DNA from 2 places in the Klebsiella sp. PK01 genome. Region 1 is predicted to be linked to the other one. Evidence: predicted binding sites of a transcription regulator. Region 1 holds the regulator's gene; the other holds the start of a gene.
What was found. The regulator LexA, encoded in region 1, represses DNA repair genes until DNA is damaged. The targets are predictions, from matches to a motif close to TNCTGTATGTACATACAGNA.

Region 1 (3,409 bases):
TGGCGGGCAGGGAGACGCGGGCCGACGGCGGCCAGACGTTGACGGGCGAAGTGCATACGCGCCACGCGGGCCAGCTTCTGGGCGATGATTTTATCGGTACCGTGCTCATCCGCCATGCGGCGCAGAGAGACAGAAGGCGAGAAACGCACGAAGCTATCGCGGCCAAGCCAGGAGACGGCGAAGAATTTCTGAATACCGTTAAGCATGCGTAGCGGCGGATTCTCTTCGCCTTTTTCGCGACCCGGGGCGCGGCCGAACATCACCGAGACCGGCACCATTTGCACGTCAAGATCGGGATGATTACGGTGCAGATCTAGGTAGTCGTGGAACAGCTTAATGGACTCCTCTTTCGGCGTGTAGTAGGTAAACACGCGCGGGCCGCCGTGGATGAAAACGTAGCGCGGCAGCAGGGTGCCGTCGATTTCCAGCGGTTCAAAAGGGTCGGGTAAGTCATGCGCCAGGCACTGGGCGCGCAGGGTCAGCAGGTCCGCCTTGGAGTTATAAGGCAAGACGTACATTATCGGACGCGAGGTATCGAGCCCTAATTCCTGAGCAGGTTCTGCCGGAATAGACTTGCTTTTTACCAGCACCCGTAATGGTAAATTCAGTAATTTATAGTAAATTCGTTGCCAGCCGGACATAAACGATGTGAAGCCTCTGGTTAATCATGCAAATGCGCGGCAAGAATAACAGAAAGCGTACAAAATTTCCGTTGTCACACGGCAAACACGTACACTCAGCGACGTCATTTACATTAAAAGGTTCTTTTTGATGGCCAATAATACCACTGGGTTAACCAGAATCATTAAAGCAGCAGGTTATTCCTGGAAAGGTTTCCGCGCGGCGTGGGTGAACGAAGCCGCTTTCCGCCAGGAAGGCGTCGCCGCCATTGTAGCCGTGGCGATAGCCTGCTGGCTGGATGTCGATATCATTACGCGAGTCCTGCTCATTGGCTCGGTCCTGTTAGTGATGATAGTCGAAATTCTTAACAGCGCGATTGAAGCGGTGGTTGACCGTATCGGGCCTGAGCATCATGAACTTTCCGGGCGCGCCAAGGATATGGGCTCGGCGGCGGTACTGCTGGCGATAATCATCGCGTTGATCACCTGGACTATGCTGTTGTGGTCGCATTACCGCTAAGTCTTGTCGGCAACGCTCGCAAAACGCAAAGAATCTCCTGATTTTTATATGATATGTGGTTCCAAAATCACCATTAGCTGTATATACTCACAGCATAACTGTATATACACCCAGGGGGCGGAATGAAAGCGTTAACGACCAGGCAGCAAGAGGTGTTTGATCTCATCCGGGATCACATCAGCCAAACGGGCATGCCGCCGACGCGTGCGGAAATTGCTCAGCGCTTGGGGTTCCGTTCCCCAAACGCGGCGGAAGAACACCTCAAAGCGCTGGCGCGTAAAGGCGCGATTGAAATCGTCTCCGGCGCTTCACGCGGCATTCGTCTGCTGACGGAAGAAGAACACGGACTGCCGCTGATCGGCCGCGTCGCCGCAGGCGAACCGCTGCTGGCGCAGCAGCATATTGAAGGTCACTACCAGGTTGACCCGGCGATGTTTAAACCAAATGCCGACTTCCTGCTGCGCGTTAGCGGGATGTCGATGAAAGACATCGGTATCCTAGACGGCGATCTGCTGGCGGTACATAAAACTCAGGACGTGCGTAACGGCCAGGTCGTCGTCGCGCGTATCGATGAAGAAGTCACCGTAAAACGTCTGAAAAAGCAGGGCAACGTCGTTGAACTGCTGCCGGAAAATAGCGAGTTTTCCCCGATCGTCGTCGATCTGCGCCAGCAGAGCTTCACCATTGAAGGTTTGGCCGTCGGCGTGATCCGTAACGGTGAGTGGCTGTAACTCCCGTCCTAACGCAGCGTCATCATGATGCATGACGCTGCGATGTTCCTCCTCTGTCTGGTCCCTCTGCATGCTGCTCAACGCCGCCGATAAAGCACTGTGGCGCCTCGCGCTACCGATGATTTTCTCGAACATTACCGTTCCGCTGTTGGGGCTGGTCGATACCGCCGTTGTCGGCCATCTTGATAGCCCCGTATACCTTGGCGGCGTCGCCGTCGGCGCGACGGCCACCAGTTTCCTCTTTATGCTGCTGTTGTTCCTGCGAATGAGCACCACTGGCTTAACCGCTCAGGCCTACGGCGCCAAAGATCCGCAGCGGCTGGCGCGCGCTCTGGTGCAACCGCTGATCCTGGCGCTGGCCGCCGGGCTGCTCATTGTTCTGTTCCGCATGCCGCTCATTGACCTCGCGCTACATATTGTCGGCGGCAGCGAGGCGGTACTGGAGCAGGCCAGACGGTTCCTCGAAATCCGCTGGCTTAGCGCCCCGGCGTCGTTGGCCAACCTGGTGCTGTTGGGGTGGCTGCTTGGCGTGCAGTACGCCCGCGCCCCGGTGATCCTGCTGGTGGTCGGCAACTTGCTGAATATCGTGCTCGATCTGTGGCTGGTGATGGGGCTGCATATGAACGTGCAGGGGGCGGCACTGGCGACGGCGTTGTCGGAATACGCTACCTTTATCATCGGCCTGCTGATGGCGAAACGGGTGCTGGCGCTGCGCGGCGTGACGCTTGCCATGTTGAAGGAAGCCTGGCGCGGCAATATGCGGCGCCTGCTGGCGCTTAATCGCGACATCATGCTGCGTTCGCTGCTACTGCAGCTCTGTTTTGGCGCCATCACCGTCTTCGGCGCCCGTCTTGGCAGCGACGTGGTGGCGGTCAATGCGGTACTGATGACCATGCTGACCTTTACCGCTTACGCGCTGGACGGTTTTGCCTATGCCGTCGAAGCCCATTCCGGGCAGGCTTACGGCGCGCGTGACGGTAGCCAACTGCTGGAAGTCTGGCGCGCGGCCTGTCGGCAGTCGGGAATGGTCGCGCTGGCGTTCGCGTTAATCTACAGCGTGGCCGGTGAGCATATCATCGCGCTATTGACCTCTATCCCATCATTGCAGCAGCTGGCCGACCGCTATCTGTTCTGGCAGTTGATCCTGCCGGTGATTGGCGTCTGGTGTTATCTGCTGGATGGCATGTTTATCGGCGCGACGCGCGGCGCGGAGATGCGTAATAGCATGGCGGTGGCCGCTGCGGGATTTGCGGTGACGCTGCTCTCTGTGCCCGTGCTCGGCAACCACGGCCTGTGGCTGGCGCTGGCCGTGTTCCTGGCTTTGCGTGGGCTTTCGCTGGCGCTCATCTGGCGCCGCCACTGGCAGCGTGGCACCTGGTTTAATTCACCCTCCTGAATGCAAATAGCCCGGCCGAGCGCAGCGCGAGCCGGGAAAATTCTCCCAGCGTGTTCAATTGGCCTGATGGTTAAAAATTCCGAATAACGAATCGGTGTCAGCATTGTCATCTATAGTTATTACCATGTCCGGAACAAAACGG
Region 2 (3,409 bases), on a different contig from region 1:
CAGAAAACGTGAGTCATTACTCCAGGCGAATCCTGGCGTGACGTTTTCCAGGATCTCAGCCGACCATTCGCCGCGGCTCAGATCCTTAAAACGTAAGCCGTACTGACGGCGGGAAAGATAATCTTCCGCCACCGCCATCAGCTGGTTGTTCGGCGCGACGCCTAATCCGCCGAGAGTATAGAATTCGCTCTTCGCCGCCCGTTGGTTGGCGTCGAGCAAAATCTCCCATTCATCCCACTCTTCTTTGAGCACCGATTGACGTTGGTAAATCGCGTATTCACAGCCTGGTTCATAGACCTGGCGATAGCGGTAGCCATTTTTGCTATAGGGAGCGGAGACCTCCCGCTGCGGAATGCGATCGATGATTTCCTTCAGCACCCGCTCCTGCAGGCTGCTTTGTGAATCCATCACCTTTTTGCCGTAGTCATTTTCCTGATGGAGATACTCCAGCACTTCCGGGCGCGCGCGTTCGTCATCGCGTAGCCAGTAGTAGTTATCGATGCGAGTGTCGCCATGTAGCGTCATGGCGTGGGGGATCCGTTTGGCTTTCGGTAGCATGCGTTATTCTTCTGCGTCTTATTATGGAATCACAAAATCACTCAGGGCGCCAAGCGCCCTGAACGATGTCGTGTCTATAAGGGTGGCAAAAGTGGCCAGCGATGCAAGCGAAACGCTCTCTTTTAAGAATCAAGCGCCTGCTTTTGCGCCTGAACATCGCGTTCTATCTCCTGACGAACGTCCTCAGGCAGCTTGAGCGCATCGCCGAGCGCATCCAGATAGCTGCGCTCCATAAAATGGTCAATATCAATTACCGCGCAGCTGAGGTAGTAGATTTCCAGCGCTTCTTGCCCATCGCGCACGCTTTGCGCCAGCCGCTGCGGGTCGAGCGGCTGGGTTAAAACCCTGTCGATCAACACTCGGCCCTGCACGTCGATGTTCGCCGCGCGCAACTGCTCTTCTATATGCTGACGTTCACGTTCGTCAATATGACCGTCGCTTTTGGCGGCAAAGACTAGCGCGGTAATCAGCCGCTCGCTGCGCGCATCAAGCACAACCGGTTCCTGGGCAACCGCGGTAGATGTCTGCATTGCGATATCCGCCTGCTGGCCGCGCATTTTTTGCTGATACTTATTCCACAGCACGCTGCCTGCCACCGCGCCGCCGCCAACCAGCAGCGCGCCGGTGCCATATTTCGCCAGCAGCTTGCGCGATGACTTGCTGGCGACCAATAAGCCCGCAAGACCGCCCAATGCGCCGGGCAGCAGGTTTTTAGCGGATGACGACTTTTCAGCGGAGAGGGGGTTACCCTGCTGACCCAGCAGGGACTGAAGTTGATTAAGCCAGTTAGCCATAACATTCCTCATAGCGCGAGATGCGATGCCATCAGCCTAAACGACGAGACGTCAGGAAATGTTATGGCTGGCTAAAGATGCGAAAATTTCCGTTGCGCCGGTTATCAGGCGGCCTTTGCTTTGCGCGGCTTTTTCGCGGCGCCTTCTTCGGCGGCACCAGGCTGAGCCTCGTCCTCTGTAGGCGCAGACTCCGGCATTTCTGCCGCCGCCTCAGCATGATCTTCTGCTTCCGGCAATTTCCCTGACTTCAGAATGTGGTGTAAGGCGTCTTTGCGCTCGGCCAGCCACATCGACATATTGTCACGCTGAGCTTCATCTAATTCCAGCGGGCACGCGACCAGCCAGTCATTGAGCACCTCAGCCAAATCGAGCATTTTGTCGTAAGCATCGGCCTCTTTTTTGCTGGCAAAAGACATTTTTTCCTCACCTTCACGGATCACGACGTATTTGATTTCAACCGCCATTGTGCAGCCTCTTTATACTGTATTTATATACAGTATATCAAATTTCGCCGCCGTTCTCAACTTACGCGTATAAAGACATACGCAAACGTTTTCGTTTATAATGCGCGGCATGTTCTGTTTACGCTGAGAGTAGGTTATGACTTTATTAGGTACCGCGCTGCGCCCCGCGGCCACGAAGGTAATGTTGTTAGGTTCCGGCGAGCTCGGAAAAGAAGTCGCCATTGAATGCCAGCGGCTGGGTATTGAAACCATCGCCGTCGACCGCTATCCCGATGCGCCGGCGATGCAGGTGGCCCATCGTTCGCACGTCATCAACATGCTGCACGGCGACGCGCTGCGTGAACTGATCGCCTTAGAAAGGCCAGATTATATCGTGCCGGAGATCGAAGCCATTGCCACCGACACTCTGGTTGAACTTGAACAAGCCGGGCAAAAAGTGGTGCCAACCGCGCGGGCCGCGAAACTCACCATGAATCGCGAAGGCATTCGCCGGCTGGCGGCAGAAGAACTGCAGATCCCCACCTCTGCCTATCGTTTTGCCGACAGTGAAGAAGGGTTCCGCGCCGCCGTCGCCGAAATTGGTCTGCCTTGTATCGTTAAGCCGGTAATGAGTTCCTCGGGTAAAGGCCAAAGCTTTATCCGCTCGGCTGACCAGCTCAGCGCCGCCTGGCAATACGCCCAACAGGGCGGGCGCGCAGGCGCCGGACGCGTCATCGTCGAAGGGGTGGTAAATTTTGATTTTGAAATTACGCTGCTCACCGTCAGCGCCGTCGACGGCGTCCACTTTTGCGCCCCGGTAGGCCATCGTCAGGAAGATGGCGACTACCGTGAATCCTGGCAGCCGCAGCTGATGAGCGATCTCGCGCTGCAACGCGCGCAGGAGATCGCCCGCAAAGTGGTACTGGCGCTGGGTGGATATGGGCTCTTCGGCGTTGAATTGTTCGTTTGCGGCGATGAGGTTATCTTCAGCGAAGTCTCCCCTCGCCCACACGATACCGGCATGGTCACTCTGATCTCGCAGGATCTATCGGAATTCGCCCTGCACGTTCGCGCCTTCCTTGGCCTGCCGATCGGCGCCATCCGCCAGTATGGACCAGCGGCATCGGCGGTGATTTTACCGCAGCTAACCAGTGAGAACGTGACCTTTGGCAATCTGCATGCCGCCGTTGGCGCGGGTCTGCAGTTGCGGCTGTTCGGCAAACCGGAAATCGCCGGCGCGCGTCGCCTGGGCGTTACGCTGGCGGTTGCTGACAACGTCGATGAAGCCATCAGCCGCGCCAAAAACGCTGCCGCCGCGGTTGTCGTGAAGGGATAAAAAAAGCCCGGTCGCTCACGCGGGCCGGGCTTCTGTCATTTAAGGCGCAGAAATTATTTCGCGCCTTCTACCGCTTCGCGGGCCAGTTTGGTGATGCGATCGTAGTCGCCGTTTTCCAGCGCGTCGGCCGGAACCAGCCAGGAGCCGCCGATGCACAGCACGCTGTTAAGCGCCAGATAGTCGCGGTAATTCGCCGGAGAGATGCCGCCGGTCGGGCAAAAACGAATGTGGCCGAATGGACCCGCAATCGCCTGCAGCGCTTTCACGCCGCCGTTCGC

Region 2: a site for LexA is predicted at 1,832-1,851, ahead of AC22LX_RS06515 (YebG family protein). Genes of this name have one in related genera too.

What each region holds. Positions count from the first base shown of each region.
Region 1 is NZ_JBYEZM010000006.1:37,362-40,770, forward strand. It holds gene plsB (glycerol-3-phosphate 1-O-acyltransferase PlsB) at 1-641, opposite strand, end outside; gene AC22LX_RS18985 (diacylglycerol kinase) at 772-1,140, shown strand; gene lexA (transcriptional repressor LexA) at 1,263-1,871, shown strand; gene dinF (MATE family efflux transporter DinF) at 1,942-3,267, shown strand.
Region 2 is NZ_JBYEZM010000002.1:262,186-265,594, forward strand. It holds gene ptrB (oligopeptidase B) at 1-558, opposite strand, end outside; gene AC22LX_RS06510 (tellurite resistance TerB family protein) at 681-1,352, opposite strand; gene AC22LX_RS06515 (YebG family protein) at 1,457-1,816, opposite strand; gene purT (formate-dependent phosphoribosylglycinamide formyltransferase) at 1,953-3,131, shown strand; gene AC22LX_RS06525 (bifunctional 4-hydroxy-2-oxoglutarate aldolase/2-dehydro-3-deoxy-phosphogluconate aldolase) at 3,185-3,409, opposite strand, start outside.